Regions from separate parts of the Stenotrophomonas sp. 10N36 genome, predicted to be linked through region 2. Evidence: riboswitches for the same ligand, from Rfam matches in the RefSeq annotation. Region 2 holds a riboswitch; the other holds the start of a gene.
What was found. Region 2 has a riboswitch for glycine ahead of AC1DCJ_RS05805 (trimeric intracellular cation channel family protein). Riboswitches for the same ligand answer to the same signal wherever they lie in the genome.
Positions count from the first base shown of each region.

Region 1: it holds a riboswitch for glycine, as region 2 does, so the genes downstream of both, gcvP (aminomethyl-transferring glycine dehydrogenase) here and AC1DCJ_RS05805 (trimeric intracellular cation channel family protein) in region 2, are expected to answer to the same signal.

Region 1 is NZ_JBFTIS010000013.1:74,996-89,339, reverse strand. It holds gene AC1DCJ_RS13730 (phosphatase PAP2 family protein) at 107-880, shown strand; gene AC1DCJ_RS13725 (phosphoethanolamine transferase) at 877-2,529, shown strand; gene AC1DCJ_RS13720 (M2 family metallopeptidase) at 2,855-4,852, shown strand; gene AC1DCJ_RS13715 (hypothetical protein) at 5,010-5,402, opposite strand; gene AC1DCJ_RS13710 (siderophore-interacting protein) at 5,482-6,375, opposite strand; gene AC1DCJ_RS13705 (multidrug effflux MFS transporter) at 6,541-7,764, opposite strand; glycine riboswitch at 8,058-8,159, shown strand; gene gcvP (aminomethyl-transferring glycine dehydrogenase) at 8,248-11,127, shown strand; gene AC1DCJ_RS13695 (amino acid permease) at 11,371-12,753, opposite strand; gene AC1DCJ_RS13690 (AraC family transcriptional regulator) at 12,835-13,542, opposite strand; gene AC1DCJ_RS13685 (catalase) at 13,718-14,344, shown strand, end outside.
Region 2 is NZ_JBFTIS010000003.1:199,383-213,726, reverse strand. It holds gene sppA (signal peptide peptidase SppA) at 1-286, opposite strand, end outside; gene AC1DCJ_RS05875 (MATE family efflux transporter) at 372-1,742, opposite strand; gene AC1DCJ_RS05870 (DUF3106 domain-containing protein) at 1,919-2,497, opposite strand; gene AC1DCJ_RS05865 (hypothetical protein) at 2,490-3,494, opposite strand; gene AC1DCJ_RS05860 (primosomal protein N') at 3,990-6,164, shown strand; gene AC1DCJ_RS05855 (glutathione S-transferase family protein) at 6,872-7,492, opposite strand; gene AC1DCJ_RS05850 (hypothetical protein) at 7,595-7,804, shown strand; gene AC1DCJ_RS05845 (NYN domain-containing protein) at 7,823-8,584, opposite strand; gene AC1DCJ_RS05840 (NAD(P)/FAD-dependent oxidoreductase) at 8,747-10,057, shown strand; gene AC1DCJ_RS05835 (hypothetical protein) at 10,054-10,317, shown strand; gene AC1DCJ_RS05830 (DUF2004 domain-containing protein) at 10,360-10,683, opposite strand; gene AC1DCJ_RS05825 (DUF2750 domain-containing protein) at 10,801-11,223, opposite strand; gene AC1DCJ_RS05820 (nuclear transport factor 2 family protein) at 11,220-11,666, opposite strand; gene AC1DCJ_RS05815 (hypothetical protein) at 11,698-12,177, opposite strand; gene AC1DCJ_RS05810 (GIY-YIG nuclease family protein) at 12,263-12,526, opposite strand; glycine riboswitch at 12,571-12,665, shown strand; glycine riboswitch at 12,674-12,765, shown strand; gene AC1DCJ_RS05805 (trimeric intracellular cation channel family protein) at 12,856-13,473, shown strand; gene AC1DCJ_RS05800 (MdtA/MuxA family multidrug efflux RND transporter periplasmic adaptor subunit) at 13,914-14,344, shown strand, end outside.

The sequences.
Region 1 (14,344 bases), on a different contig from region 2:
CGGCATCGGCGGTCGGGGCTTAACCTGCGGGCAACACCGCTCCGACCGCTCTCCGACACACCGCTGACGACCATGGCCGCGGATCACCCCGCCCGGCGCTTTGCCCATGTCTTCAGTTCCAGCCATACCGTTTCGCCCGCTTCCACTGGCCGCAGCTGCCCGCCCGGGCTTTCTGCGCAGCCACCTGTGGCTCCCCCTGCTGCTCACCCTGGCCGCCAGCGTGGTGCTGATGGGCATGGGCGGCGACCAGTGGCTGGCCGACCAGTTCTATCGGTTGGAAGGGCACCACTGGGCGCTGCAGAACGCCTGGGCCACCAGTCAGCTGGTGCACAAGGGCGGCAAGTGGGCCAGCGCGCTGGGCGCGCTGGTCACGATCCTGCTGTGCACGCACGCCTGGCGCAGCGACCGCACTGCGGCATGGCGTTGGCCGCTGCTGTACCTGGTGCTGGCGGTGGCCCTGGGCACCGGGGCGGTGTCGCTGCTCAAGTCGCTGACCAACATGGATTGCCCGTGGGACCTGGCCCGTTATGGCGGGCTCCGCGAATACGTGGGCGTGTTTGCCAGCCGTCCACCGGGCATGCCGCGCGGTGTGTGCTTCCCGGCTGGGCATTCCAGCGCCGGCTTCGCCTGGGTCAGCCTGTACTTCTTCGCGCTGCTGGTGCGCCCGGCGTGGCGCTGGCGCGGGTTGGCGGTTGGGCTGGTGGCCGGCGGCGTGTTCGGCCTGGCCCAGCAACTGCGCGGCGCGCACTTCCTGTCGCATGACCTGTGGACCCTGGCCACCTGCTGGGCCCTCTCGCTGGGCTTGTACCTGCTGGTAGAGCGCATTGCCGCCCGCCCGCAGGCCATGCCAGCCATCGCCGCACAGGGAGAGGCCGCATGAGCGCCACCCTGCCGCGCAGTGTGCGCCTGCCCGCGCTGGCCACGCTGCTGCACTGGCGGCCGCAGCTGTCCACCGAGCGCCTGATCGTACTGACCAGCGTGTTCTTCGCGCTGGCCTGCAATGGCCTGTTCTGGCACAGCGCCATGGCCACCCACCCGGGCAGCCTGCGCTTTGCCACCTCGCTGCTGCTGTTCCTGGTGGGTGCGCACTGCCTGCTGATGGGCCTGCTGGTGTGGCGGTGGAACGCCAAGGTAGTTCTGGGAGTGTTGCTGCTGTGCACCGCGATGGCCGCGCACTACATGGGCAGTTACCACATCTACCTGGATGCGGACATGCTGCGCAACGTGCTGGCCACCGACCACAAGGAAAGCGGCGAGCTGATGACGCCGGCGCTGATTGCGCCGCTGGTGCTGCTGGCGCTGCTGCCGATGCTGGTGCTGTGGCGGGTACAGCTGCTCAAGCGCAGCTGGGGCAAGGCGCTGCTGTGGCGCGCCGGCTTCCTGCTGCTCTCGCTGCTGATGGCACTGGGCGGGGCGATGCTGTCCTTCCAGGAAATGTCGGCGCTGATGCGCAACCAGCGCGAAGTGCGCTATCTGGCAACTCCCGGCAATTTCCTGCTGGGCCTGCCCAAGGCACTGCGCGGCGACAATCCGATCCAGCGCGCCCCCAAGCTGCCGATCGGCACCGACGCCACGGCCACACCGCGCGCCGCAGGCAGCCGGCCGCGGCTGCTGGTGATCGTGATGGGCGAAACCGCACGCGCGCAGAACTGGGGTCTGAACGGCTATGCCAGGCAGACCACGCCGGAGCTGGCGCAGGCCGGGGTGATCAACTTCCCGGACATGCATTCGTGCGGCACCAGCACCGAAGTCTCCCTGCCGTGCCTGTTCTCGCCGTACGGTCGCCATGACTACGACGAGAAAAAGATCCGCGCGCACCAGTCGTTGCTGCACGTGCTGGACCGCGCCGGCATCAGCACGCTGTGGCGTGACAACCAGTCCGGCTGCAAGGGCGTCTGCGAAGGCCTGCCGATGCAGGCGCTGGACGATGCCAAGCACCCGCAGCTGTGCGCCAACGGACGCTGCATGGACGAGATCCTGATCGACGACCTGGCCGCGCAGGTACGCGCCAAACCTGGCGACCGGGTGGTGGTACTGCACCAGCTGGGCAACCACGGGCCGAGCTATTTCGAACGCTACCCCGCCAGCTTCCGCCACTTCACCCCCACCTGCGACACCGCCGACCTGGGCAAGTGCAGCCGCGAGCAGATCACCAACAGTTACGACAACGCACTGCTCTACACCGACCACCTGCTGTCGCGCACGATCGGCACGCTGAAAGGCATGGACGACTACGACACGGCGATGATCTACCTGTCCGACCACGGTGAATCACTGGGCGAAAAAGGCCTGTTCCTGCACGGCGTGCCGTATGCGATTGCACCACAGGAACAGACGCGGGTACCGATGACGATGTGGTTCTCCCCATCCTTCGCCGCCAACCGCGGCCTCAACCTGACCTGCGTGCGCCAGCGCGCGGCCAAATACACCGACCACGACAACCTCTTCCCGTCCGTCCTGGGGCTGATGCAGGTCAAGACCGCCATCTACGAACGCGACCGCGATCTGTTTGCAGGGTGCGAGGCCTAGTCTTCTGCTGGCGAGTCGGTTTCCGCGCAAGACGAGAGTGGCCGTTGTAGTTGCACTTGCCGTTGCCATGCGCACCAGCCCTGTGTGGACGGGTCGGTGTGGGTGGGTTGGCGGGACCGTTGGGCGCCATGGATGGCGCTCACGAGCCTCCAGGGATGGATTCACGGCGTGTCCTGCCAACCTACCCACACCGAGCCGCTCCCGGAGCCGGCACAGCCAACTGCTTTCAAAGGACGTGCGCAGTACACGTTGCTGCCCTGCCCCTTGCGGTGTGACGGACGCTTCACTAGCCTTCGCCGGTCTGTCACCACCCAAGGATGTCCCCGTGAACCACCGCCCGCTCCTGCTGGCCCTGGCTGTCAGTGCTGCCGCACTGACGCTGGCGGCCTGCCAGAAGGAAACGACCCCGGCCGATGCCCCCGCCGCGGCTGCTGCCACCCCGACCGAAACCGCGGACCAGTTCATCGCCCGCGTCAACGCCGAGTACAAGGCCATGTACCCGGAAATGACCTCGGCACAGTGGCTCTCCTCGACCTACATCAACGAGGATTCCGAGCGCGTGGCGGCCAAGGCCAACGAACGCTGGCTCACCGTCCTCAACGGCTGGATCACCCAGGCCGGCACCTACGACGGCAAGCCCATGAGCGAGGATACCAAGCGCCAGATCCACCTCCTCAAACTCATGACCTCCATGCCCGCCCCGCGCGACCCGGCCAAGCTCTCCGAGCTCACCCGCATCGCCAGCCGCATGGAAGGCGCCTACGGCTCGGGCAAGTACTGCACCGACGACGCCAACCCCGCCACCTGCCGTCAGCTTGGCGACCTCGAACAGGTCCTGGCCCGCAGCCGCGACTACGACAAACAGCTTGACGCCTGGCAGGGCTGGCACGCCACCACCAAACCCATGCGCGCCGACTACCAGCGCTTCGTCGGCCTCGTCAACGAAGGTGCCAAGGAAATGGGCTTCGCCGACGCCGGCCAGATGTGGCGCAGCGGCTACGACATGCCCCCCGAGCAGATCGGCCCGGAAACCGACCGCCTGTGGGAACAGGTCAAGCCCATGTACGAACAGCTCCACTGCTACGCCCGTACCAAGCTGGACGACACCTACGGCAAGGACAAGGCTGAAACCGAGGGTGGCCTGATCGCCGCCCACCTGCTCGGCAACATGTGGCAGCAGGACTGGTCCAACCTCTGGGACCAGCTGGAACCGTATCCCGGCGCCGGCAGCCTGGACATCACCGCCGCGCTGGAAAAGCAGTACCAGACCAACCTCAGCGGCGCGCTGGCCAAGGCCGGCGGCACCACCACCAGCATCGAAGCGCAGTTCAAGGCGCAGCGCGAGGCCGAACTGCGTACCGCCAAGCAGATGACCGAACGTGCGCAGGACTTCTACGTCTCGCTCGGCATGCCCGCGCTGCCCAAGTCGTACTGGGACAAGACCCAGTTCATCAAGCCGCTGGACCGCGACGTGGTCTGCCACGCCAGCGCCTGGGACATGAACATGGACGGCGACGTGCGCACCAAGATGTGCATCAAGCCCACCGAAGAGAACTTCACCACCATCTACCACGAGCTGGGCCACATCTATTACGACCTGGCCTACAACCCGCTGCCGCCGCTGTTCCAGGGCGGTGCCAACGATGGCTTCCATGAAGCGATCGGCGACACCATCGTGCTGGCGATGACCCCGCAGTACCTCAACTCCATCGGCCTGGTCGACAAGCCGCAGGAAAGTCGCGAGGCCACCATCAACGCGCAGATGCGCATGGCCCTCAGCGGCGTGTCGTTCCTGCCGTTCGGCCTGATGATCGACCGGTGGCGCTGGGGCGTGTTCGATGGCTCCATCACCCCGGACCACTACAACCAGGCGTGGTGGGATCTGAAGGCCAAGTACCAGGGCGTGGCCCCGGTGGGGGCGCGCGGTGAGGAGTTCTTCGATCCGGGTGCCAAGTACCACGTGCCGGGCAACACCCCGTACACCCGCTACTTCCTGGCGCGCATCCTGCAGTTCCAGTTCTACAAGGGCCTGTGCGATGCCTCCGGCTACAAGGGCCCGCTGCACCAGTGCAGCTTCTACGGCAACAAGGAAGCCGGGCAGAAGTTCTGGGCGATGCTGAGCAAGGGTGCCAGCCAGCCGTGGCAGGCCACGCTGCGCGAGATCACCGGCGGCGACAAGCTCGATGCCGGCCCGATGATCGAGTACTTCACCCCGGTCAACGACTGGCTCAAGCAGCAGAACCAAGGCCAGATGTGCGGTTGGAAGGCACCGGCGGCCACCGCCGCGGCCGCCCCGGCCGCGACCGCACCGGCAGCACGCTGACCGTGCACTGGGGCCGGCTGTTGGTCGGCCCCACTGCTGCATGAAAAAAAACCGGCCAAAAGGCCGGTTTTTTCTTGTTTGCTGTCGGTGGCCTTGGATGGATCTGATGACATCCGAACCGACCGCACCCACGCATGGCGTGGCTCTACCCCCGGCCTCAGGAGTGCGTCGGGGTCTTCAGGCTGGCGGCGAGTTCGGCCTTGAACTGCTCGAAATCCTTGCCGTCGGCCTTGGCCTCGGCATGCGCGGCGTCCTTCAGTGCATCCGAATACACCAGGCGCACCGGCGTGCCCTGGCGTTCGTGCAGTTCGGCGGCCTGCATGATCAGCGCCAGCACGCGGGCGGCACTGGGGGTCTGGCCGGCGATACGGCCGTCCATGCCCAGCACCCATTCGCCATCGCGACGCACCACGCCAGCCAACAGCGTGCGCTGCTGGTCGCGCAGTTCCGCATGCGGTTCGACCGGCGGGGCGGCGGCCTGCTCACGGTTGGCGGCCTGGGTTTCACGGCGCCGGCGGATGTCGCGGCGCAGTTTGGAGGTGGTCGACATCAAGAACGTCCGGACTGCATCAAAGCGCCAAGGATACCGCACGCGCCCCGCCAGGCCGGCCGCTGGCCACCGCCGCCCCTCAATCCAGCACCTTGCCGTGGCGCCAGTACCCCATGAAGGTGATGGCCCGTTTGTCGATTCCGCAGTCCTTCACCAGGTGCCGGCGGATCGCCAACACCGCGCCGGCTTCACCGGCGACCCAGGCGTACAGCCCGCCGCCCGGCGCACTGGCCTGCTCCCACAAAATGTCCTGGTCGATGTCGATCTCGGCCAGGTCCTGCTCGGCCGCGCGCAGCCCCAACGGCCCGACCCGCGCCTGCACGGCCTGCTGCAGCAGCTGCCCGTGCGCGGCGCCCTCGCGGGCCAGCCAGAACAGCTGCGCCCCCACCGGGGCCACCAGCGGCAGCACATCGGCGTCGTGGGCCACTTCCAGGAAAGCCTGCACCTGCGGCGGATGTGGCCAGCGGGCCAGGTCTTCCAGGATGCCGGCCACCGCCGGCAATGCGGTCTCATCGGCCACCAGCAGCACCCGCTGCACGTCGGCCGGCGGCTTCCACTCGAATCCCTGGCTGCTGTCGGCCACCTGTGCATCCGGGGCCAACAGGCCGATGCGGTCGCCGATACGGGCATGGGTGGCCCAACGCGAGGCCGGGCCGGTCTCCCCGTGCAGGACGAAATCGACGTCGACCTCGCCGGCCTCCGGGCGCAGCGCACGGATGGTGTAGGTCCGCATCGGGGCGCGTTCGTCCTCAGGCAGGGCGCGGTAGCGTGCGTACCAGTCCTCGCCCTGCGGCACCTGCGGCGCGTCCTGGCCGGGCAGCGGGAAAAACACCTTGATGCGCTGGTCCGGCCCCTCGGTCTTCATGTTGGCCACGTCGGGCGCGGCGAACACCATGCGGGTCAGCGACGGGGAAAGGACGGTGCGCTGCTTGAGCGCGACGTCGAACAGGCGGTAGGTCTGCTGTGCAGCCATGCAATCACCCTGGAGTGCGGCGGACACGGACGGCCCGCAGGGGAATGTGTTGGCTGTCGTGGTGCACGAACTGGCTGGCGAGCACACAGAATACGCCGCCACCGCAGGTTGGCAATGGCGGCGGCGCCACGGTTGCGCACGACGCAACCGTGGCGTGCGCGCGGCTTATTCGATGGGCGTCAACAGCGCGCGGCGCTGCTCGCAGTGGCGTTCCCAATACCAGAAACTGGCCCCCACGGCGAAGAAGCCCGCATAACCCAGCGCAAGATGCAGCGGCTTGGCACTGAGCAGCGGCGAGACCACGCCGGCCACCACGGTGTTGATCATCAGCTGGATGAACATCTGCATCGACGAGGCCAGCCCGCGCTGGTGCGGGTACATGTCCAGCACCGCCAACGCCAGGATCGGGAAGATCAGCGCCATGCCCACGCCCCCCAGGAAGATCGGCAGCACCGCCCACGGCAGCATGATCTGCGGCACCGCCAGCACGTAGCCCAGGTTGAGCGCCGCCGACACCGCGCACAGGCCGAAGCCGATGCCGATCTGGCGCTGCGCGGTCAGTCGCCCGGCCATGCGCCCGGACAGGAACGAGCCCATCGTCATGCCGCCGATGGTGGGGATGAACAGCCACGCAAAGCCGCCCTCGCCCAGCTTGAGGTGCTGCATGACAAATACCGGGGCCGAGGCGATGTACAGGAAGATGCCGGAGAAGTTGAACGCGCCGGCCGCCGCCAGCCGCAACAGGCGCGGGTTGGAGCCCATGCGCAGGTAGCTGCGCAGCAGTTCGCGCATCGACAACGGCGTGCGTGCCTCCACCGGGTGGGTTTCAGGCAGCCACTTGCCGGTGGCCAGCAACAGCACCACCCCGAACAGCACCAGGAACCAGAAGATCAGCGGCCAGTCGCCCCCGCCCAGCAGGATCCAGCCGCCGATGATCGGCGCGATCGCCGGGGCCACGCCGAAGATCATCGACACCTGGCTCATCAGGCGCTGCGCGTCTGCCCCGTGGTACAGGTCGCGGATCACGGCGCGGCCGACGATCACCCCGACCCCGGCGGTGACGCCCTGCAGCGCGCGGAACACCAGCAGCGTGGTCATGTCACGTGACAGCGCGCAGCCGATCGAGGCGCCGATGAACAGCACCAGCCCGCCGATGATCACCCGCTTGCGCCCGAACGCATCCGACAGCGGGCCGTGCGCCAGGCTCATCAGGCCGTAGAACAGCAGGTACACGCTGATGGTCTGCTGCACCGCGACCTGGTCCACCTGCATGCGCTCCCCCAGCAGCAGGAAGGCCGGGAAAATGGTGTCGATCGAGAACGGACCGAACATCGCCAGGCCTGCGAGCAGCAGGGCCAGGCGGCGGGTCGAGGGCGAGGCGGGCGTCATGCGGTCTTCCGTCTGGGCCATGCGCGAATGCACGGCGGGCGCCAGCCCGGAACGGGCGGCGCCAGATGAATACGAGGATCCGGCCATGATAGGCCTTTGCCGGCCCCCGCACCATGCCAACGGTCCCATTCCGGGGCGTCTGGCGTCCCCCATTCATCCCGGGTAGGGCCGCAGCCGGCAAGGCCGCTGGGCTATAATCGCCGGGCTACATGGTGGGAGAAGCGGCGCTTTGTTTTGAAGCACCCGCTGCCGAAGGCGCAACGCCCGTAATCGCTCAGGCCCGATACCACCCGCATCAAAACTCTGGAGAGACCGGCCACTGCCGGCGCCGAAGGGGCACGAAGCACGCAGATGCGCGCTTTTAAACTCTCAGGCAAAAGGACAGAGGGGCACCCAGGAAGACCGCAAGGTCCGGTGGTTCGCGCGCGTCTGCGATGCACCCCGACCCGGCAGCCTTCCGAACGTGCGTGCCCACTCTTCGAGATGCCAGCCATGTCCCAGAACACCCCTTCCCTGCGCGAGCTTGAACACAGCCACGCGTTCGTCGAACGCCACATTGGCCCCAACGACGCCGAAATCGCGCAGATGCTCGACGTGGTCGGCCACGCCTCACTGGACGCGCTCACCGATGCGATCGTGCCCGCCGGGATCAAGTCGCCGGCGGCGCTGGACCTGCCCGAGTCGCTGACCGAAGTGCAGGCGCTGGCCAAGATCCGCGCCATCGCCGACAAGAACCAGGTGTTCCGCACCTTCATCGGCCAGGGCTACTACGGCACGCTCACCCCGAACGTGATCCTGCGCAACGTGCTGGAAAACCCGGCGTGGTACACCGCCTACACCCCGTACCAGGCCGAGATCTCGCAGGGCCGCATGGAAGCGCTGATCAACTTCCAGACCCTGTGCGCCGACCTGACCGGCATGGAAATCGCCAACGCCTCGCTGCTGGACGAAGCCACCGCCGCGGCCGAAGCGATGACCCTGGCCAAGCGTTCGGCCAAGAGCAAGTCCGACACCTTCTTCGTGCACGACGCGGTGCACCCGCAGACGCTGGAACTGCTGCGCACGCGCGCCGAGCCGATGGGCATCGTGCTGCGCGTGGGCACCCCGGCAGAAGCCATGGAAGCCGAAGCCTACGGCGTGCTGCTGCAGTACCCGGACACCTTCGGCCATGTGGGTGACTACAAGGCGCTGGCCGATGCCGTGCACGCGCGCGGCGGCCTGGTCGCCGTGGCCACCGACCTGCTGGCGCTGACCCTGATCGCCGCGCCCGGCGAATGGGGCGCGGACATCGTGGTCGGCAACTCGCAGCGGTTCGGCGTGCCGTTCGGTTTCGGCGGCCCGCATGCCGCGTTCATGGCCTGCCGCGACGCCTACAAGCGCTCGATGCCGGGCCGCCTGATCGGCGTGTCGGTCGACGCCCAGGGCAACGCGGCCTACCGCCTCACCCTGCAGACCCGCGAGCAGCACATCCGCCGCGAGAAGGCCACCTCCAACATCTGCACCGCCCAGGTGCTGCTGGCGGTGATGGCCTCGATGTACGCGGTGTACCACGGCCCGGACGGCCTGACCCGGATCGCCCGCCGCACCCACCGCCTGGCCGCGATCCTGGCCAATGCGCTGCGCGCTGCCGGCGTCAACGTGGGCGAGCACTTCTTCGACACCCTGCACGTCAAGGACATCGACGCCAAGGCGATCCACGCCAAGGCCGCGGCGGCGCGCATCAACCTGCGCGCGATCGACAGCGAAGCGGTCGGCATCAGCCTGGATGAAACCACCACCCGCGACGACATCGTGGCCCTGGGCCAGCTGTTCGGCGCCCAGGTGGATGTGGATGCCCTGGACGCCAGCACCGCCGACGCGCTGCCGGCCGGCCTGGTGCGCACCAGCGCGTTCCTGACCCACCCGGTGTTCAACACCCACCACAGCGAGCACGAACTGCTGCGTTACCTGCGTTCGCTGGCGGACAAGGATCTGGCGATGGATCGCACCATGATCCCGCTGGGCAGCTGCACCATGAAGCTCAACGCCACCGCCGAGATGATTCCGGTGACCTGGCCGGAGTTCGCCAACATCCATCCGCTGGCCCCGGCCGACCAGGCCACCGGCTACAAGGACCTGATCGAGAGCCTGGAAGCGATGCTGGTGGAATGCACCGGCTACGACGCGGTGAGCCTGCAGCCCAACTCGGGCGCGCAGGGCGAATACGCCGGCCTGCTGGCGATCCGCGCCTACCACCGCTCGCGCGGCGACGACCACCGCGACGTGTGCCTGATCCCGGATTCGGCGCACGGCACCAACCCGGCCTCGGCGCAGATGTGCGGCATGAAGGTGGTGGTGACCAAGACCGACGCCAACGGCAACGTCGACGTCGACGACATCCGCGTCAACGCGGAGAAGTACAGCGACCGCCTGGCCGCGATCATGATGACCTACCCGTCCACGCATGGCGTGTTCGAGGAAGAGGTGGTGGAGATCTGCGAGATCATCCACAAGCACGGCGGCCAGGTGTACACCGACGGCGCCAACATGAACGCCCTGGTGGGCGTGGCCAAGCCCGGCAAGTGGGGCTCGGACGTCTCGCACCTGAACCTGCACAAGACCTTCTGCATTCCGCACGGCGGCGGCGGCCCGGGCGTGGGCCCGTGCGCAGTCAAGTCGCACCTGGCGCCGTTCCTGCCGGGCAAGCTGGGTGACAACGGCCCGGTGGGCATGGTCAGCGCAGCCAGCTTCGGCAGCGCCTCGATCCTGCCGATCAGCTGGATGTACATCACGCTGATGGGCACCGCCGGCCTGCGCAAGGCCACCCAGGTGGCCCTGCTCAACGCCAACTACATCGCCACCCGCCTGGCCCCGCACTTCAAGACCCTGTACACCGGCCGCAACGGGCTGGTGGCACACGAGTGCATCCTGGACGTGCGCCCGCTGGAGAAGACCTCCGGCATCGCCGCCGAGGACGTGGCCAAGCGTCTGATCGACTTCGGCTTCCATGCCCCGACCCTGAGCTTCCCGGTGGCCGGCACGCTGATGGTGGAACCGACCGAAAGCGAATCGCTGCACGAGCTGGACCGCTTCATCAACGCGATGATCCAGATCCGCGAGGAAATCGCCGCGATCGAAGACGGCCGCCTGGACCGCGAGGACAACCCGCTCAAGCATGCCCCGCACACCGCCACCGCGGTGTCGGCCAGCGAGTGGGCGCACGCCTACCCGCGTGAGCTGGCGGCCTTCCCGCTGGCCAGCCTGCGCCAGCAGAAGTACTGGCCGCCGGTGGCGCGCGTGGACAACGTGTACGGCGACAAGAACGTGATGTGCGCGTGCATCCCGGTGGATGCCTACAAGGAAGACGAGGGCGTGGAGGTGTAAACCTCCCTGCCCTGCTGCAACAGGAAATGGCCCGCGCAAGCGGGCCGTTTCTGTTTGCGGGATGCCCCGTCGCACGTGATGCCGGTACCGCCGGCCCTTGGCCGGCTACCATTTACCCCGGTAGTGCCGGCCGCTGGCCGGCTCCCACGGATGCCTATCGGCATGGTGCAGAGCCGGCCAGCGGCCGGCACTACCGGGTTTCGATCGGTGAGGTGATGAGCCGGCCAGCGGCCGGCAGTAGCGTCAATCCGCCTGGCGGCTGGCGCGCACGCGGCGGGTGACTTCGCTGCTGATGGCGATCACCGCGGTCAGCGCGGCCATCGACAGGAACTGCAGGCGGGTGTGCGATTCGGACAGCAACAGGCAGAAGATCAGCGCCAGCACGCCCAGGCCGATCACGGTGAGGTACGGGTAACCGGCCATGCGGAACGGCAGGCGGGTGCCATCGCGGTTGGCGCGGTGGCGCAGGATCAGCTGCGACAGCAGCGAGATCGTCCACACCAGCAGGCAGGTCGAGCCGACGGTGTTGAGCAGCACCGGCAGCACCTTGTCCGGGAACCGCAGCTCCATCACCGTGGCCGCAAAGCCGAACAGCACGCTGGCCAGCACCGCGATGATCGGCACCTGGCGCGGATCGGTCCAGCCCAGCACGGCCGGGGCCTCCTGGCGCTGGGCCAGCGAGTACATCATGCGCGAGGCGCCGTAGAGGTTGGCATTGAGCGCCGACAGTAGCGCGATCACCGCGATCAGGGTGATCGCCGTGGCCGCGCCGGGAATGTTGGCCACCTGCAGCACCGCCGCGAAGGGCGACTTCAGCGCTTCGCTGGTCCACGGCACCACGGCGATGATCACGCTGAGCGAGCCGATGTAGAACACCAGGATGCGCCAGGCCACGGTGCGGATGGCGCGCGCGATGCTGCGCTCGGGGTCTTCGGTTTCGGCTGCGGCCACCGCCACGATCTCGGTGCCGCCAAAGGCGAACACCACCACCAGCAGCGCCGCCCCCACACCGGCCAGGCCCTTGGGCGCGAAGCCGCCGTGCGCGGTGAAGTTGGACAGGCCCGGCGAGGCCACGTCCGGCAGCCAGCCCATCAACAGCGCCACGCCGATCAGGATGAAGGCGATGATCGCCACCACCTTGAGGATGGCGAACCAGAATTCGAACTCGCCGAAGTTCTTCACCCCGAGCAGGTTGATCGCGGTGAAGAACAGCATGAAGGCCAGTGCGGCCATCGGCACCTGCACCGCCGGCCACACCGTGGCCAGCAGCCCGGCCGCGCCCACCGCTTCGGCGGCGATCACGATCACCAGCTGCACCCACCACAGCCAGCCCACGGTGGCCCCGGCGGTGGCGCCCATGGCGTCGGCCGCGTACACCGAGAACGCGCCACTGGTCGGCTTGGCCGCCGCCATCTCGCCCAAGGCGTTCATCACGATGATCACCAGCGCGCCGGCGACCAGGTAGGACAGCAGCACCGCCGGTCCAGCCGCCTGCACGCCCACGCCCGAGCCCAGGAACAGGCCCGCGCCGATCGCGCTGCCCAGCCCCATCATGATCAGCTGGCGGGGCTTGAGCGCGTGGCCCAGGCGGGGAGCGGCTGGCGTCGGAGTCGGGGATGCGGGCATCGGAATCGCTTGGCGGGCAACAGGTGCAACACGATACCTGTTCGGCCGGGCTGCGGCATAGGCCACAGGGCCCAGCCCGGCCTAGCGGTCGCGCTCGCCGATCTGCGCGCGGTAGCCGCGCGGGGACACCCCCACCTCGGCCTTGAACTTGCGGGTGAACGCGCTCTGGTCGGTAAAGCCGCAGGCCTGGCCGATGCTGGCGATGCTGTCGCCGCCGTGCAGCAGGTGCACCGCCATCTGGATGCGCAGGCGGGTGAGCACCTGCTGCGGGGTCATCTGGAACACCTTGCGGAAGGTGCGCTCCAGCTTGGACAGCGAAAACCCGGTGATGTCCAACAGGGTCTGCATGCGCACGTTCTCGGCGTAATGCGCGTTCAGGTGCGCCAGCGCCAGCCGCAGCTGCTCGTACTGGGTGCCCAGGCTGTCCTTCTGGCCGAGGTCGCGCGAGATGCCGATCAGTCCCTTGACCTGCCCGTCCACCAGCAGCGGCCGCTTGCAGGTCAGGCACCAGCCCGGCTCGCGGTTGGCGAACAGGTGCAGCTCCATCAGGTTCTCGATCACCCGCCCGGCCAGCACCTGTTCGTCCTGGCTGGCGTAATCGGCCCCCAGCCCGGTGGGGTAGATCTCCGCCGCGGTGCGCCCGATCACCTCCTTGCGCGACTTCAGGCCCAGCCGGCGCAGCATGGTCTGGTTGATGTGCGTATAGCGCCCGTCGCGGTCCTTCATGAAGAACAGCACGTCGGGGATGGCATCAAACAGGGCTTCGATGTCGGCAGGTTCTACGCGCATGCGGCACAGGGGGCGGAAGAGACGGGCCAAGGATACCCGTCCCGCCGCGCGCCACCCAGCGACCGGGACGCGGCATGTGAAGCGCGGGTGGATACGCGCCGGGCTTTTCGCACCCGCGATTAACGCCGGCCACGCCAGTGTGGGGGTTGCCTTCCCGCCAGCCCGGAGCCGCCACATGGCCGTCAGCAAGCCCCGCACCAAATCCGCCCCTCCCGCCGACAGCCGTGGCCAAGGGGACGAACTGCACCAGCATGCCGGTGGCACCCACCCGCCGCTGACCACCAACCAGGGCATTGCGGTTGCCGACAACCAGAACTCGCTGCGCGATACCCCGCGCGGGCCGACGTTGCTGGAAGACTTCATCCTGCGCGAGAAGATCACCCACTTCGACCATGAGCGCATCCCCGAGCGCATCGTGCATGCCCGCGGCAGCGCGGCGCACGGCTATTTCGAGCTGACCCGTTCGCTGGAAGAATTCACCCGCGCGCGGGTGCTGACCGAGGTGGGCGTGCGTACCCCGGTGTTCACCCGCTTCTCCACCGTGGCCGGCGGCGCCGGTTCGGTGGACACCCCGCGCGACGTCCGCGGCTTCGCGGTGAAGTTCTACACCCGCGAAGGCAACTGGGACCTGGTCGGCAACAACATCCCGGTCTTCTTCATCCAGGACGCGATCAAGTTCCCCGACCTGATCCACGCGGTGAAGATGGAACCGGACCGCGCCTTCCCGCAGGCGGCCAGTGCACACGACACCTTCTGGGACTTCGTGTCGCTGATGCCCGAATCGATGCACATGATCATGTGG
Region 2 (14,344 bases):
CCTCGGCGCTGTTGTCACCGATCGCCTTGGACAGCGCGCGGCTGACCGGGTCGGCGCTGAACTGCTCGACCAGCCGGCCTTCCGGCGCGATCACCAGGGTGGTGCGGTCCTGCAATGCGTTGCCAGAGCTGGCGCCCTTGCCCATCGCCACGACGAACAGGATCAGGATCAACAACAGCAGGCCGAAGAAGACCAGGTTGAGGATCAGCCTGCGGGTAAAGTTCATCACATCCCACAGCCCGATGAAGAAGCTGGCGACGGGATTGCGACGCGCGGGTTGGTTCATGGGGAAAACTCCAGTTGGCTTCTTGCCGTAATGCCAGCATAGCCGGTGCCGGGCAGACCGGCATCGGACACAAGTAAGGGGGTCGTCAGGCGGCGGGCGGCAACGCCAGGCCGACCCGGCGGCTGCTGACGCGCAGGCGCCAGGCCATCAGGATGGCGGCGGCGGTCAGGCCCAGGATCAGGCCCAGCCACATGCCCTGCGGTCCCATGCCCAGGCCAAGGCCCAGACCGGCACCGAGCGGCATGCCCAGCCCCCAGTACGAGAACATGGCGATGAACATCGGCACGCGGGTGTCCTTGAGCCCGCGCAGTGCGCCGGCCGAGAGCACCTGCACGCCATCGGGGAACTGGAACGCCGCGGCGTACAGCAGCAGCGTGGAGGCCAGCGCGGCCACGCCCATGTCGGCGGTGTACACCCCGACGATAGCGTCGTGGCCGAACAGCAGCACCAGGGCCGACAGCGTCTGGGTACCCAGGATGATCACCAGCCCGGCAATCGCGGCCCGGCGCACGCCCAGCCCGTTGCCGCTGCCCACCGCATGGCCTACGCGCACGGTGGTGGCTTCGGCCACGCCCATCGGGATCATGAAGCACAGCTGCGCCACGTTGATGGCGATCTGGTGCGACGCCGCTTCGGTGGCCCCCAGGCGACCGATCAGCAGCGCGGTGACGATGAACAGCCCGCCTTCCATCAGCACGGTGATGCCGATGGGCAGGCCGGTGCGCAGCAGGTCCCAGATCGCGGCCCAGCGCGGCAACTCGAAGTGCGAAAACAGCTGCAGGTGCGCGAACCGCTTGGTTTTCCACAGGTAGCCGGCAAAGCACAGCGCCTGGATCCACATCATCGTGGCCGAGGCGATGCCCAGCCCTTCGGCGCCCATTTCCGGGAAGCCGAACTTGCCGTAGCAGAGGATGTAACCCAGCGGCGCCAAGATCACCAGGCCGCCGAAGCCCAGGATCATGGTCGGCAGCGTCCAGTGCATGCCCTCGCTGAGGTAGCGCATGCAGAAGTACAGCGTCAGCGCCGGGCCGCCCCAACGCACCGCATGCAGGAACGCGGTGGCACCGGGCACGATGTCCGGGGCGATGCCGAACGCCGGCAGCAGCGGTGGCACCACCGTGAGGAAGGTGAACATGATCAGGCCCAGGCCGAGCGCCAGCCACAGTGCCTGGCGGAACAGCGGGCCGATCTCGCGCTCGCGCCCAGCGCCATGCAGCTGCGACACCGAGGCGGTGAGCGAGATCAGGGTGCCGATCGGGATCAGCATCGGCAGCCACAGCAGCGCGGTGCCGATGGTGACGGCAGCCAGCGTCTGGGTGCCGTGGTGGCCGGCGATGACGTTGTCGACGAAGGAGATCAGGCCGGTGGAAACATGGCCCAGCACCAGCGGCAGCGCGAGCAGGCCGGTGGCGCGCACTTCCTGGGAAAGGCGCGGCGTAGGAGAAGCGATGGACATGGGGATCACGTACGGCAACTGCGGCAGCGCGCGGAGGGCACAGGCACCGGGTTGCGGCCGGTCATCTTACGCGCGTGGCAGATCAAAACCCACGACCGGGGGTGAATATGCGGTTTGCGACACGATGGCGCCGCCGCCACGCTCGCACCTGGCGATGCGCGGCGGCGGGAATGCGCTCAATGCCCGACGTTCTGCTTCAACCAGGCGTCGCGGGCACCAGGCGCAAGCGCCAGGAACTGGCTGCGGACCTGGTCGCGCTCCTGCGGCGGCGTGCGCTGGGCCACCAGGCTGAGCTGGGCCAGCTGGTCCAGGCTGAGCTGGCGCAGGATGGCCAACGCGGGTTCGCGCTGTTCGGCCGGCAGGTAGCCGAACAATCCCTGCAGCTTGGGGAAGGCCTGGCCCAGTTGCGGTCCCAGCAGCCAGCCGTCGCGGAAGCGCTGGTCCTGCGCGTCGAAACGTGCGCGCAACGCCTGTTGCTGGGCCGGTGGCAAGGCAGCCATGCGCTGCGCGGCATCGCGGATGCGCGCCCGCTCCCCCGCCGGCAGGCCCTGCCAGGCGGCGTAGCGGCGGCGCAGCTCCTGCAGCTGGGCCGGGTCGAGCGCAGCGCGGGTGGTCGGAATGGCCGCCGCGGTGGCCGGTGTGGCGACGGCCGGCGCCGCCGTGTCGCGGTCAGGCAACGGCAACGGTTGCGAGGCGGCATTGGCCAACGCGGGCAGGGCCAGCAACAGCGCCACGCGCAGAAGGGGTTTATTCATCGGTGCTGGTCTCCAACCCGGCCGCCGCCGCTTCCGGGCGGCTGGGCTGCGGCTGTGATTCATCCACCGGCACCGGGCCACCCGCGGCCGACCAGGCATACAGGTCGGCATCGCGCGCCAGCGGCAGGTCCGGGTCGGCCAGCATGGCCGCGTCGGTGGCGGCATGGGCCGGGTCGGCCGGCGCGGTCACGGGCACATCCTCGGCCGGCAGGGCTTCCACCTGCACCGGGCCGGCGTCTGCAACGGCGCCTTCGGGCGCGCTGGCGGCCGGGTCGGTCGCGGTGCGGGCATGTTTCCACCAGGCCGCCCCGCCCAGCAGCACGCCGGCAGTGACCGCCACGATCAACAACCCCTTCCAGGGCAGCCGGCGCCCGCCCTTGCGGCGCGCCCGGGCCCGGGCCGGCGTGGCGTCGGCCTTGTTCGGGGTGCGCCAGGAGGCGGCATCGTGGTTGGCCGGGGTTGGCGCGGCCACCGGCTGCTGCAGCTTCTGCAAGCGTGACAGCGGCAGGTCGCGCAGGCGCTGCTGCACCTGTTCGGCCAGCGCGCGCCAGCCGGCCGCATCGGGATGGCCGTGCGCATCGCGCGGGCAGGCGTCGGCCAGTGCCTGCTGGTAGTCGGCCACGGGCAGGTCGAGGATCTGTGCGGCGGCCGCTTCGTCCAGCCCACCGCCGATGCGCAGCAGCAGCGCCAGCCGTGCTGGCGGCGGCAGGGCCTGCAGGTGGCCAAGCCCTGCCTCCCAGCGCCCGCCCTCGGCCGGCATGCGGATGGGGGTGCGGTGGGCCAGCAGGATCCAGAAACGGTCCGGCCATTGCGCCATCGGCACGTCGCTGGCGATACCGGCGAACGCCCGCATCACGGCCACCAGGGCCTGTTCGGCCACGGCCGGGTCGCCGCACTGCAGCTCGGCCACCACCAGGGCACGGCGTTCAACGCCGCGCAGGAACGCCGACAGCGCGCCGGCTGCGGTAGAAGAAAGGGGGGCCGTCGCAGCCGTCATAGCAACTCCATCATTTGCGGAAATGATAGCGATTGCGCGGCCAATCCGGCGTGCCGATATGGGCAGCGTGTGAAGACGGGGCAGCCGGATTGCCGCTGTCATGGCCGCAGGTTGTGCACAGCATCAAGGAAAACGCGGGTACAACGGGGTGTGATAGCCATGGGATGCATGTTTCAGCTTTGTTTCACAGCTATCTTGTTGAATTTAATCACTATTGTTGTATGGCTATTTTTTGACCAAGTTGAGGGAGAGGTCGGAACTTCCTGACGCACGGCCCGGAGATCGAGAGTGGCACACAGACTTATCCACAGAAGATGTGGATAAGCCTGAATCTCTCGACAGGACAGATATTTAGCCGCTATTTAGGTTCGCGCAGAGAGATCCGCAAGCGTGTTCATGGTCGCTGCCGGGGCGTGGGCGGGCCGCTACACTGCTGCGATGCCCAGTTCCGATCCGGCCCCCATCCTGTCGCTGACCGGTGGCCCCGCGCCCCACCTGAATGCGCCGACCGTTCAGGTTGCGCTGCCGCTGCCCCTGCCCCAGTGGTTCGATTACGCCCCGCCGCCGGGCGAGCCGCCACATGCCGGCATGGTCGGGCGCCGGGTGCGGGTGCCGTTCGGCTCGCGCGAGCTGGTGGGAGTGGTGGCGGGCATCGGCGTGGTGGCCGATGGCGGCACGCTGCGCACCGCACTGGACTGGATCGATGCGCAACCGCTGCTGGGCGGCGAGCTGTGGACCTCGTTGCAGTGGCTGGCGCGCTACACCCATGCCCCGCTCGGCGAGGTGGTCAGCACCGCCCTGCCGGCGCCGCTGCGACGGGGCGAGGCGGTACCTGCTACGCACCGCTGGGGCTGGCAGCTGACCGCCGACGGCCACGCGCAGCGCGAGCGCCTGCGTGCCGGCACCCGTCCGCAGCGGTTGGGCGCGCTGCTGGCCGAGGGCGTGGTGGACGAAGACGTGCTGGACGCCCGTATGGACGACTGGCGCAGCGCCGCCCGTGCCCTGGCCAAGCGCGGCGTGGTCGAGCGGATCGCGCTGGACCATCAGGTGCCCGTTGCGCACGCCAGCGCCGGCCCCCAGCCCAACCCCGAGCAGGCCGCCGCGATCGCGGCGATCACCGGTGCCCGTGGCTTCGGCGCCTATCTGCTGGACGGGGTGACCGGCAGCGGCAAGACCGAGGTGTACCTGCAGGCGATCGTGGACTGCCTGGCACGCGGCCGGCAGGCGCTGGTGCTGGTGCCGGAAATCGGCCTGACGCCGCAGACCCTGTCGCGCTTCCGCACCCGCCTGGGCATTCCGGTGCACGTGCTGCATTCGGGCTTGAACGACAACGAGCGCGCACGCGTGTGGGCTGCAGCCGCGCGTGGCGAAGCGCAGGTGATTGTGGGGACGCGCTCGGCGATCTTCACCCCGTTGCCCAACGCCGGGCTGATCGTGGTGGATGAAGAGCACGACGGCAGCTACAAGCAGCAGGACGGCATCCGCTACCACGCGCGCGATTTCGCCCTGGTGCGGGCCAAGGCGCTGGACGTGCCGGTGGTGCTGGGCAGTGCCACGCCGTCGCTGGAATCGCTGCACAACGCGCAGGCCGGCCGTTACACCCACCTGCGCCTGAAGGTACGCGCCGGTGATGCGCGCCCGCCGCGGGTGCGCGTGCTGGACGTGCGCAAGCGGCCGCTGCGTGACGGGCTGTCGCCGGAGGTGCTGCAGGGCATTGCCGAGCACCTGCAGGCCGGCCACCAGGTACTGGTGTTCAAGAACCGCCGCGGCTATGCGCCGGTGCTGCTGTGCCACGACTGTGGCTGGACCGCGCCGTGCCAGCGCTGCGACGCGCCGATGACCGTGCACGCCGGCGGCCGCCGCCTGCAGTGCCACCACTGCGGCGCGCGCCAGTCCGCGCCGTTGGCCTGCCCCGATTGCGGCAGCCTGGCGCTGCAGCCGCAGGGCATTGGCACCGAGCGCCTGGAAGAACATCTGGTCGAGGCCTTCGCCGACTATCCGGTGATCCGCATCGACCGCGGTACCACCAGTCGCCGCGATGCGCTGGAAACCCAACTGGCGGCGTTGGGCGACCGTGCCGGGATCCTGGTCGGCACGCAGATCCTGGCCAAGGGCCACGACCTGCCCAAGCTGACGCTGGTGGTGGTGGTGGGTATCGATGAGGGCCTGTTCTCGGCCGATTTCCGCGCCAGCGAGAAGCTGGCCCAGCAGTTGATCCAGGTGGCCGGGCGCGCCGGGCGCGCCACCGATCCGGGCGAGGTGTGGCTGCAGACCCACCACCCCGGGCACCCGTTGCTGGAAACGCTGGTCAATGGCGGCTACCACGCCTTTGCCGAGGCCGAGCTGCAGCAGCGCGAAGCGGCCGGCTTTCCGCCGTTCGCGCACCTGGCGCTGCTGCGCGCCGAGTCGCAGCAGGTGGAGCATGCCAACGCGATGCTCACCGCGGTGCGCGGGTTGATTCCCGACGATGCCGCGGTGGAGCGTTACGGCCCGATGCCAGCCCCGATGCCGCGCCGCGCCGGGTACCAGCGCACGCAGCTGTTGTTGTCGGCGCCCGCACGCCAACCGCTGCACGGCGTGTTGGACCTGATCACCCCGCAGATCCACGCGCTGCCGCAGGCACGCAAGGTGCGCTGGTCGCTGGATGTGGATCCGACGGATCTGTACTAGGTAGGTGCCGACCGTGGGTCGGCACACCACGTCCGCCGTCGTTGCATCGCATGCGCGGGGCACGTGCGGACCAACGGTCCGCACCTACCACGTACCGCCGCCGACCGTTGGTCGGTGCGGCGCGTTTGCCTTCGTTGCATCGCGTGCGCGGGCCATGTGCGGACCAACGGTCCGCACCTACCATGTGCCACCGCCGACCGTTGGTCGGTGCGGCGCGTTTGCCTTCGTTGCATCGCGTGCGCGGGCCATGTGCGGACCAACGGTCCGCACCTACCATGTGCCACCGCCGACCGTTGGTCGGTGCGGCGCGTTCGCCGTCGTTGCGTCGCACGCGCGGGGCACGTGCGGACCAACGGTCCGCACCTACCATGTGCCACCGCCGACCGTTGGTCGGTGCGGCACGTTCGCCATCGTTGCATCGCGTGCGCGGGCCGTGTGCGGACCAACGGTCCGCACCTACCATGTGCCACCGCCGACCGTTGGTCGGTGCGGCGCGTTCGCCATCGTTGCATCGCATGCGCGGGGCACGTGCGGACCAACGGTCCGCACCTACCATGTGCCACCCATCCGGTATGTGCCACCCATCCGGTCGGTGTCACCCATCCGGATGTGCCACCCATCCGGATGTGCCACCCATCCGGTATGTGCCACCCATCCGGTCGGTGTCACCCATCCGGTAGGTGCCGACCGTTGGTCGGCACGGCGCGTCAGGTCAACGCGGTCATGACCCCGCGCTGGTACGCCGGGCGCTGCTTGAGGCGCTCGTACCAGGCCGCCAGGTGGGGCAACTGCGGGCGCTGGATCGGCATTTCGAACCAGGCATAGATGAAGGCGCCCAGCGGGATATCGCCCATGGCGAAGTCATCGCCTGACAGCCACGGCTGCCGCGACAACGCGTCGTCGGCCATGGCCAGCAGGTCGCCCGAGCGCACCAGCGCGGTGGCGATGCGTGCTTCATCGCGGTCGGCCGGGGCGGTGCGCAGAGTGCCCCAGAACAGGTCGCGGAATACGCCGGAGAAGGCGGAGGTGGTCCAGTCCATCCACTTCTCCGACTGGGCGCGCGCCACCACATCTTCCGGGTACAGCGTGCCCAGCGCATAGCGCGCGGCCAGGTAACGCACGATGGTGTTGGATTCCCACAGCGGCAGGCCGTGGTCTTCGATCAACGGCACCAGGCCGTTGGGGTTCATTGCGCGGTATTCGGGCGACTGGGTGCCGCCAAACGCACCGCCGACCTGGATCGACTCGTAGGGCACGGCGATTTCCTCGGCACACCAGAGGACTTTGCGCACGTTGCTCGAATTGTGGCGGCCCCAGATCTTCAGCATGGTTGGTTTCCCGGTTCGGACAGAAGCGGTGCCACAGCACCGCGCAGTGGCGCTACGATACGCCGGTCGGCGGCGTGGCCGTCACCTCATGGGCGAAATGCAATGTTTGCGCAGATCCTCGAAATCAGTCTGTTGTGCCTGGGTATCGTGCTGCTGGTCGTGGGCTACCGCCGTCATCATCGCAACCTGATGCTGGCCGCCGCGCTGGTGCTGATGTCGTTCGGCACGCTGCAGGATTTCGGCCGCGGTGTCATCGACGGCTACCAGCAGTCCGACGCGCGCACGCTGTCGGTGGTGCACGCCACGCACTGACCGGCACCCCACCGTGCATCACTTGGCCGCCTTGGCCGCGCCCTTCTTCGGCAGCGCGCGCACGTAGGTGGATTTGCCGTCCTTCTTCATCTCGAACAAGCCGGTGGCGGCCAGCAGTTCGCTGAGCTTGCCGTAGCCGTAATTGCGCGAATCGAACGAGGCCTGGTTGCCGATCTGGCTGCCCACCGGGCCCAGGTGCGACCAGCCATCGTCGGCTTCGGCCGAGGCCACCGCGCTGCGCAGCATCTGCACCAGGCGGGTGTCGCTGCGCAGCTCGGGGCCGCTCTTGCGCGGCCGGGTTTCCTCGTTGCCGTGCTCCACCTCGGGGTCGGCGGCCAGGTCCTGCCCGAGTGCCTCCAGGTAGGTGAACTTGGAGCAGGCATTGACGAAGGGCTCGGGGGTTTTCTTCTCCCCGAACCCGTACACCTTGACCCCGTCGGTGAGCAGGCGCATCACCAGCGGGGTGAAGTCGGCATCGCTGGAGACGATCGCAAACCCATCCAGGTTGCGTGCGTACAGCAGGTCCATGCCATCGATGACCATGGCCATGTCCGAGGCGTTCTTGCCCCGGCTGTAGGCGAACTGCTGGATCGGGCGGATGGCATAGGCATGCAGCACCGATTCCCAGCCCTTCAGCGCCGGGCTCTTCCAGTTGCCATAGGCGCGGCGCACGTTGGCCACGCCATAGCGCGCCACCTCGGCCAGCACCACGTCGATCTTCGACGACGGCGCGTTGTCGGCATCGATGAGCAGGGCGATGCGCTTTTCCGGTTCGGTCATGTCAGCCTCCACAGCGATGCGACCACGGCCATGCGCCAGCGCGACGGCCCCTGAACCCAGTATCTGTCATCCGCGTGAACATCGTGCTTCACGTGCGACGATATGCCGCGTCGACCATGAACCCATGGGCCGGAGGGCCGGCCCCCGCCAAGGAGTCCTTGCATGACCCGCGATACCCTGCCCCACCTGGTGATCATCGGTGGAGGCTTCGCCGGCCTCTGGGCCACCCGGGCATTGGCCAGCGCGCGTGTGCGCATCACCCTGGTAGACCGCCGCAACCACCATCTGTTCCAGCCGCTGCTGTACCAGGTGGCCACCGCCGGCCTGTCGGCCCCGGATATCGCCGCGCCCCTGCGCCACATCCTGGGCGACCAGCGCAACGTGGAAGTGCGCCTGGGCGAAGTGACCTCGATTGACAAGCAGGCCCGGCAGATCACCCTGGCCGATGGCAGCGCGCTGGGCTATGACACGCTGATGCTGTGCACGGGTGCCACCCACGCCTACTTCGGCCACGACGAATGGGCCGCCGATGCGCCCGGGCTGAAGACCCTGGACGATGCCATCGCGCTCCGCCGCAAACTGCTGCTGGCCTTCGAGCGCGCCGAGGCCGAGCCCGATCCGGCCCGCAAGGCCGCCTGGCTCAGCTTCGCGGTCGTCGGCGGCGGGCCCACCGGGGTGGAACTGGCCGGCACCCTGGCCGAAATCGCCCGGCACACGCTGCGCAACGAGTTCCGCCACATCGACCCGGCCAGCGCCAAGGTGCGCCTGGTGGAAGCCGGCCCCCGGGTGCTGTCGACCTTCCCCGAGGTGCTGTCGTTGAAGGCGCGCCGCCAGCTGGAAAAACTGGGCGTGGAAGTACTCACCGGTACGCCGGTCAGTGACATCAACGGCGACGGCTTCCAGCTGGGCAACCAGTTCGTGCCGGCGCGCACCGTGGTGTGGGCCGCCGGCGTGGCCGCCTCACCGCTGGCACGCACGCTCGAGGTGCCGCTGGACCGCGCCGGCCGCGTGCCGGTACAGCCCGACCTGACGATCGAGGGCCACCCGGAGATCTTCGTTGCCGGCGACCTGGCCGCGCTCAGCCAGGCCGACGGCCGGCCGGTGCCCGGCGTGGCACCGGCGGCCAAGCAGATGGGCAAGCATGTGGCCGCGATCATCCGCGCGCGGTTGGACGACAAACCGGCGCCGGGCGCGTTCAAGTACCAGGACTTCGGCAACCTGGCCACGATCGGGCGCATGGCGGCCATCGTGCACCTGGGCAAGCTGCAGTTGTCCGGCGTGCTGGCCTGGTGGTTCTGGCTGGCCGCGCACGTGTTCTTCCTGATCGGCTTCCGCAACCGCATCGTGGTGCTGCTCAACTGGGCGGTGGCGTATTGGAGCTACCAGCGCAGTGCGCGGATCATCTTCGGGGATGACCGCGAGGACCGCAGGCCGAAGCTGCCCAGCGATACCCCGCCGCCGCCCGCGCCATGAGCAACCGCGAAACCTGTCCGGGCTGCGCGGCCGTGTTCGACAGCCGCAGGGCATTGGTGCGCAGCGGCGTGCCGATGTTCTTCAACGCGATCACCCCGCGCCACGTGCAGATGCAGGTGCGTTGTCCGAACTGCGGGCACCACTTCGCTGCCAGCCAGCTGCGCCTGTTCGGTGTGCTGTCACCTCAGGGGTTGCGCTGGGTGCTGGTGGGCATTCTGGCGCTGTGCGTATTGCTGATGTTCGTGCTGCCGCCGCGTTAGGGGTGAACCCATCGGTATGTCCGGTGACTTCGCCCCGATGCATCAGCTTTCCATCGCGATCGCGTCGATCTCGCCGGCCTCATCGAAGTGCACCGACACCACGTAGTTCGTGACGTCGCCCGGCAGGGTGAAATCGAAATACTCGATCTCGTTTTCGCCCCAGGCCGACTTGAATTCCAGCAGGCCGATGATGGCGGCCGACGTCGGCGCAACGTCGCCGAGGTGCTGCTGCCAATAGCTGGCCGGCAGCTCGTCGCGGTGGTGGTCGGCGAAAATATCCACGCCGTCTTCCCCGGCTTCGGTGCCCACGGCCTGCTGGAGGGCGGCCAGTGCCTGCGCCTGTCGTTGTGCGGTTGTATCGGTCATGTGCTTTCCTTGTCTGTGGGGTGAAATGCGGCCTTGCATCGTGGAGACGCGCAGGGCGCAGCGCATGATCGCGGTGACGCGGCGGGCGGTCAATCGCGCGCGTTCGTCTCCCGCAGACTATTCGAGTCTTTCCCGCTCTTCTTCGATATCGGCCTTCAGCGTGGCAGGCTCGACGGTCGCGCCCTGGCCGTGTTCGTCAGGCAGCACACAGACCCGCCGACCGTCACCGGCAAGGCCGGGCAGCCAGCGCTCCAGGAAGGCGTGCAGCGCGATCCTCTCCGGCCACGTGTTCGACCAGCTGCCCACCGCCGCACGTTCGGCGAACGCGCGAAACGGCCAGAACGGCGCCACCTGTTGATCCGCATCGGTAGCCGACATCACCCAGCCATCGGTGTTGCGCAATCCCCACACTTCTTCCCAGTCGGCCACGCGATTGACGAAATAGGCGTAGCGCTTCTCTGGCCGTGCACGCAGCACGGCGTCGACCTCGTGCGGCCCGAATCGATATCCCGCCTCACTGTCGCTGTGCGTGGTCGTCACTTCGCCGCCGCTTTCGGCTTGCTGTACCACAGCGCATTGACGATGACCCAGCGCTCGCCGAACCGGCCCATGTGGAAATAGTCCACGAACCACGGTGTTTCCAACCGCACCGAGGCGGCGTTGCCGGTAACGTCGAGCAGCGTGCAGCTGCGGTTCCACTGGTCCTTCGGGGTTTTCAACGCGCCCTGCCGGGTGAGCTCCACCAGTTCTTCCTTCGACATCCGGCGCAGGCCGAGGCGCTCATCCGGCGTGTCACCCAGGATCGCGCGCTTGGCCAGGTCCGGGTGCAGCGAACGCGCCACGCGGGCCGGGTCGCCTTCGAGCTGGCCGTCCACGTAGTCCAGGCAGGTGGCTTCGATCGCGGCACGCGTGGCGGGATCGATGGCGGGGGCGGCAGGTGTAGTAGCGCCGGCAAGGGCGAGCAACAGGGCAAGCGGGGTCATCGCAGGGTTTCCCTCGGGTAGGTGGCGCAGCTCATTCCTCGCCGAACAGCTCCAATTCGGTCAGGCCCAGCTGCATGTACATGAAGGCAGCCGCCTCGTCGCTCATCGGCTCACCCGTGCGAAGACCGTCCAGCCAGGCCGTGATCGCCGCATTGTGCGGGCTGACCGCATCGGCCATCGCCTTCTTCTTCGCCGGGCTCTCCCCCTCCTGCATCATCTCGCGGAGGACGTCGTCGCCGATGCCCCAGTATTCGGCCAGCGGCACCAGGCCACGAAGGTGGGCGGGCACCTTGGCCGGGTCGAGCGGCGTGCGCGCGGCCGCGATGGCATCGGGGGCGTAGGCGGCGCGGAAGGCGTCGGCCGGGGCAATGCCGCCATGACGCAGTGCGTTCACGGGCCTGGCCGCCGATGCGGGCGCGGCGATCACCACGCCGACCAGCAGCAGCGTGGGGAGCGACAGGAGCCACGTCGTGCGCGTCCCTGTCAGCGGCTTTCGTTGGAGATCGAACATCCTGGTTCCCTCCCGATGGTCGGCTGATTGTGGCCTACGCCGTGACGGCGAGCCAGCGTCACGCGCAGCCGTGTAGAGCCCGGCGCTACGGGGTGGCCTGCAGCCACGCCAGCTTGCGCGCCCGCGGCTGGCGCTTGAGCTGCCATTCGGCCTTGGAGGCGGTCGCCCGGTCTGGGTAGGCGCGCATGGCCAGCAGCTTCACCGGCGGATGGGCGCGGGTGTACTTGGCGCCCTTGCCGGCCAGATGGGCCTGGAAGCGGGCGTCCACGTCGTTGCTGATGCCGGCGTAATAACTGCCGTTGCGGCATTCCAGCAGGTACACGTACCAAGGGGCGGGTTCAGCGGGCATACCGGGATTATCCACCGGAGAGCGCCCGGCGGCTGCTAGAATCCGCCCCGGATGCAGGAGAGAGGTGCCACGCTGGCACCCGCCGAAGGCGCAGGCTCCCATAATCGCTCAGGCCGGTGGCTCGGAACGCCACCAACCATGCATCCAGCACGCCGATCTGGAGAGAGGTCTTCAATGACCCGCCGAAGGGGCACGTGGCCTTGGCCACCGAACTCTCAGGCAAAAGGACAGCGGGAGCGGCAACGGAATCCCACCCTCACGACAGTGCCCCGCGCTGGCGTGCGATGTGCGTGCTTCCGTCCCCGCCTGACGTGCCCGGAGCCTCCCCCATGCTGCTCTCCCTGATCTACCTCATCGCCATTTCCGCCGAAGCCATGACCGGCGCGCTGTCCGCCGGACGGCGGCGCATGGACCTGTTCGGCGTGGTCATTATCGCCTGCGTCACCGCGCTCGGCGGTGGTTCGCTGCGCGACATCGTGCTGGGCCACTACCCGCTGGGCTGGGTGAAGCACCCCGAGTACCTGGGCTTCACCATCTGCGCGGCGTTGATCGCCACCTGGGTGGCGCGCTGGATGCACCACTTCCGCCGCACCTTCCTGGTGCTGGATGGACTGGGGCTGATCTGCTTCACCCTGATCGGCTGCGCGGTGGCGCGCGATGCCGGCCACGCCGCGCCGATCGTGCTGATCTCGGGCATGTTGACCGGTGCCTTCGGCGGCGTGCTGCGCGACGTGCTGTGCAACGAGGTGCCGCTGATCTTCCAGAAGGAACTGTATGCGGTGATCACCCTGTTCACCGGCGCGGCCTACCTGGGCCTGCTGGAGCTGGGCGTGTCGATCAACGCGGCCACGCTGTGGTGCCTGGGCGGCGGCTTCCTGCTGCGTTTGCTGGCGATCCACTTCAAATGGGAAATGCCCAAGTTCGTCTACCGCGACGAGGTGCATTGAACGGAACGTTCAATGCACCGGTAGCACCCGACCGTTGGTCGGGTGGCATGACACACGTTCAATGCACCGGTAGCACCCGACCGTTGGTCGGGTGACGGCGCGTACCGACCAACGGTCGGTACCTACCGGCGGCATGCATGCGCCTTCCCGTGACCACGTTGGTCGGGTAGCGGCATGCATGCGCCCCCCGTGACCGCGTTGGTCGGATGACGCAATGCGCCCATCCACCCGGGCCCTGCCCCGCCCCATGACCAAGGGCATGTGAGTGCAGGCACCCACACGCGGTACCATGACGCCCCCGCCCCTCCCGGGTCGGTATCCAGCCACGCTGCGGCATTCGACCAGCGGCCCCGCCAGACAACCCCACTTCGCCTCGCCTGCCCCCACGGGCCGGTAAACCATGGACGCGTTCGCCGTGTGGCGCACGCGCAGGATGCCCCATGTCTGCCCCGCTCCCCTCGCGTTCCCGTCGTCTGTTCAAACCGCTGTTGGTCGTGGCCGTGCTGGCCGCCGCCGTGATCGCCTGGCGCGTGTTGTCGCCCGCGCCGGCCGCCGAAGCCGCACCCGCGAGCACCGCAACGCCGGTGCGCGTGGCCACCGTGGTGCGCGAAGACCTGGTGGTACGGCTGAAGGCGCTGGGCACGGTGACGCCGTTGCATACCGTGAGCCTGCGCAGCCGCGTGGAGGGCGAACTGCTGCGGCTGTCGTTCCGCGAGGGTGAACACGTCAAGGCCGGCGACCTGATCGCCGAGATCGATCCGCGCCCCTACCAGGTGGCGTTGGCGCGTGCGCTGGGCACCCAGCAACAGAACCTGGCCGAACTGGACAACGCGCAGACCCAGCTCAAGCGTTACAGCGAACTGCAGGCCAA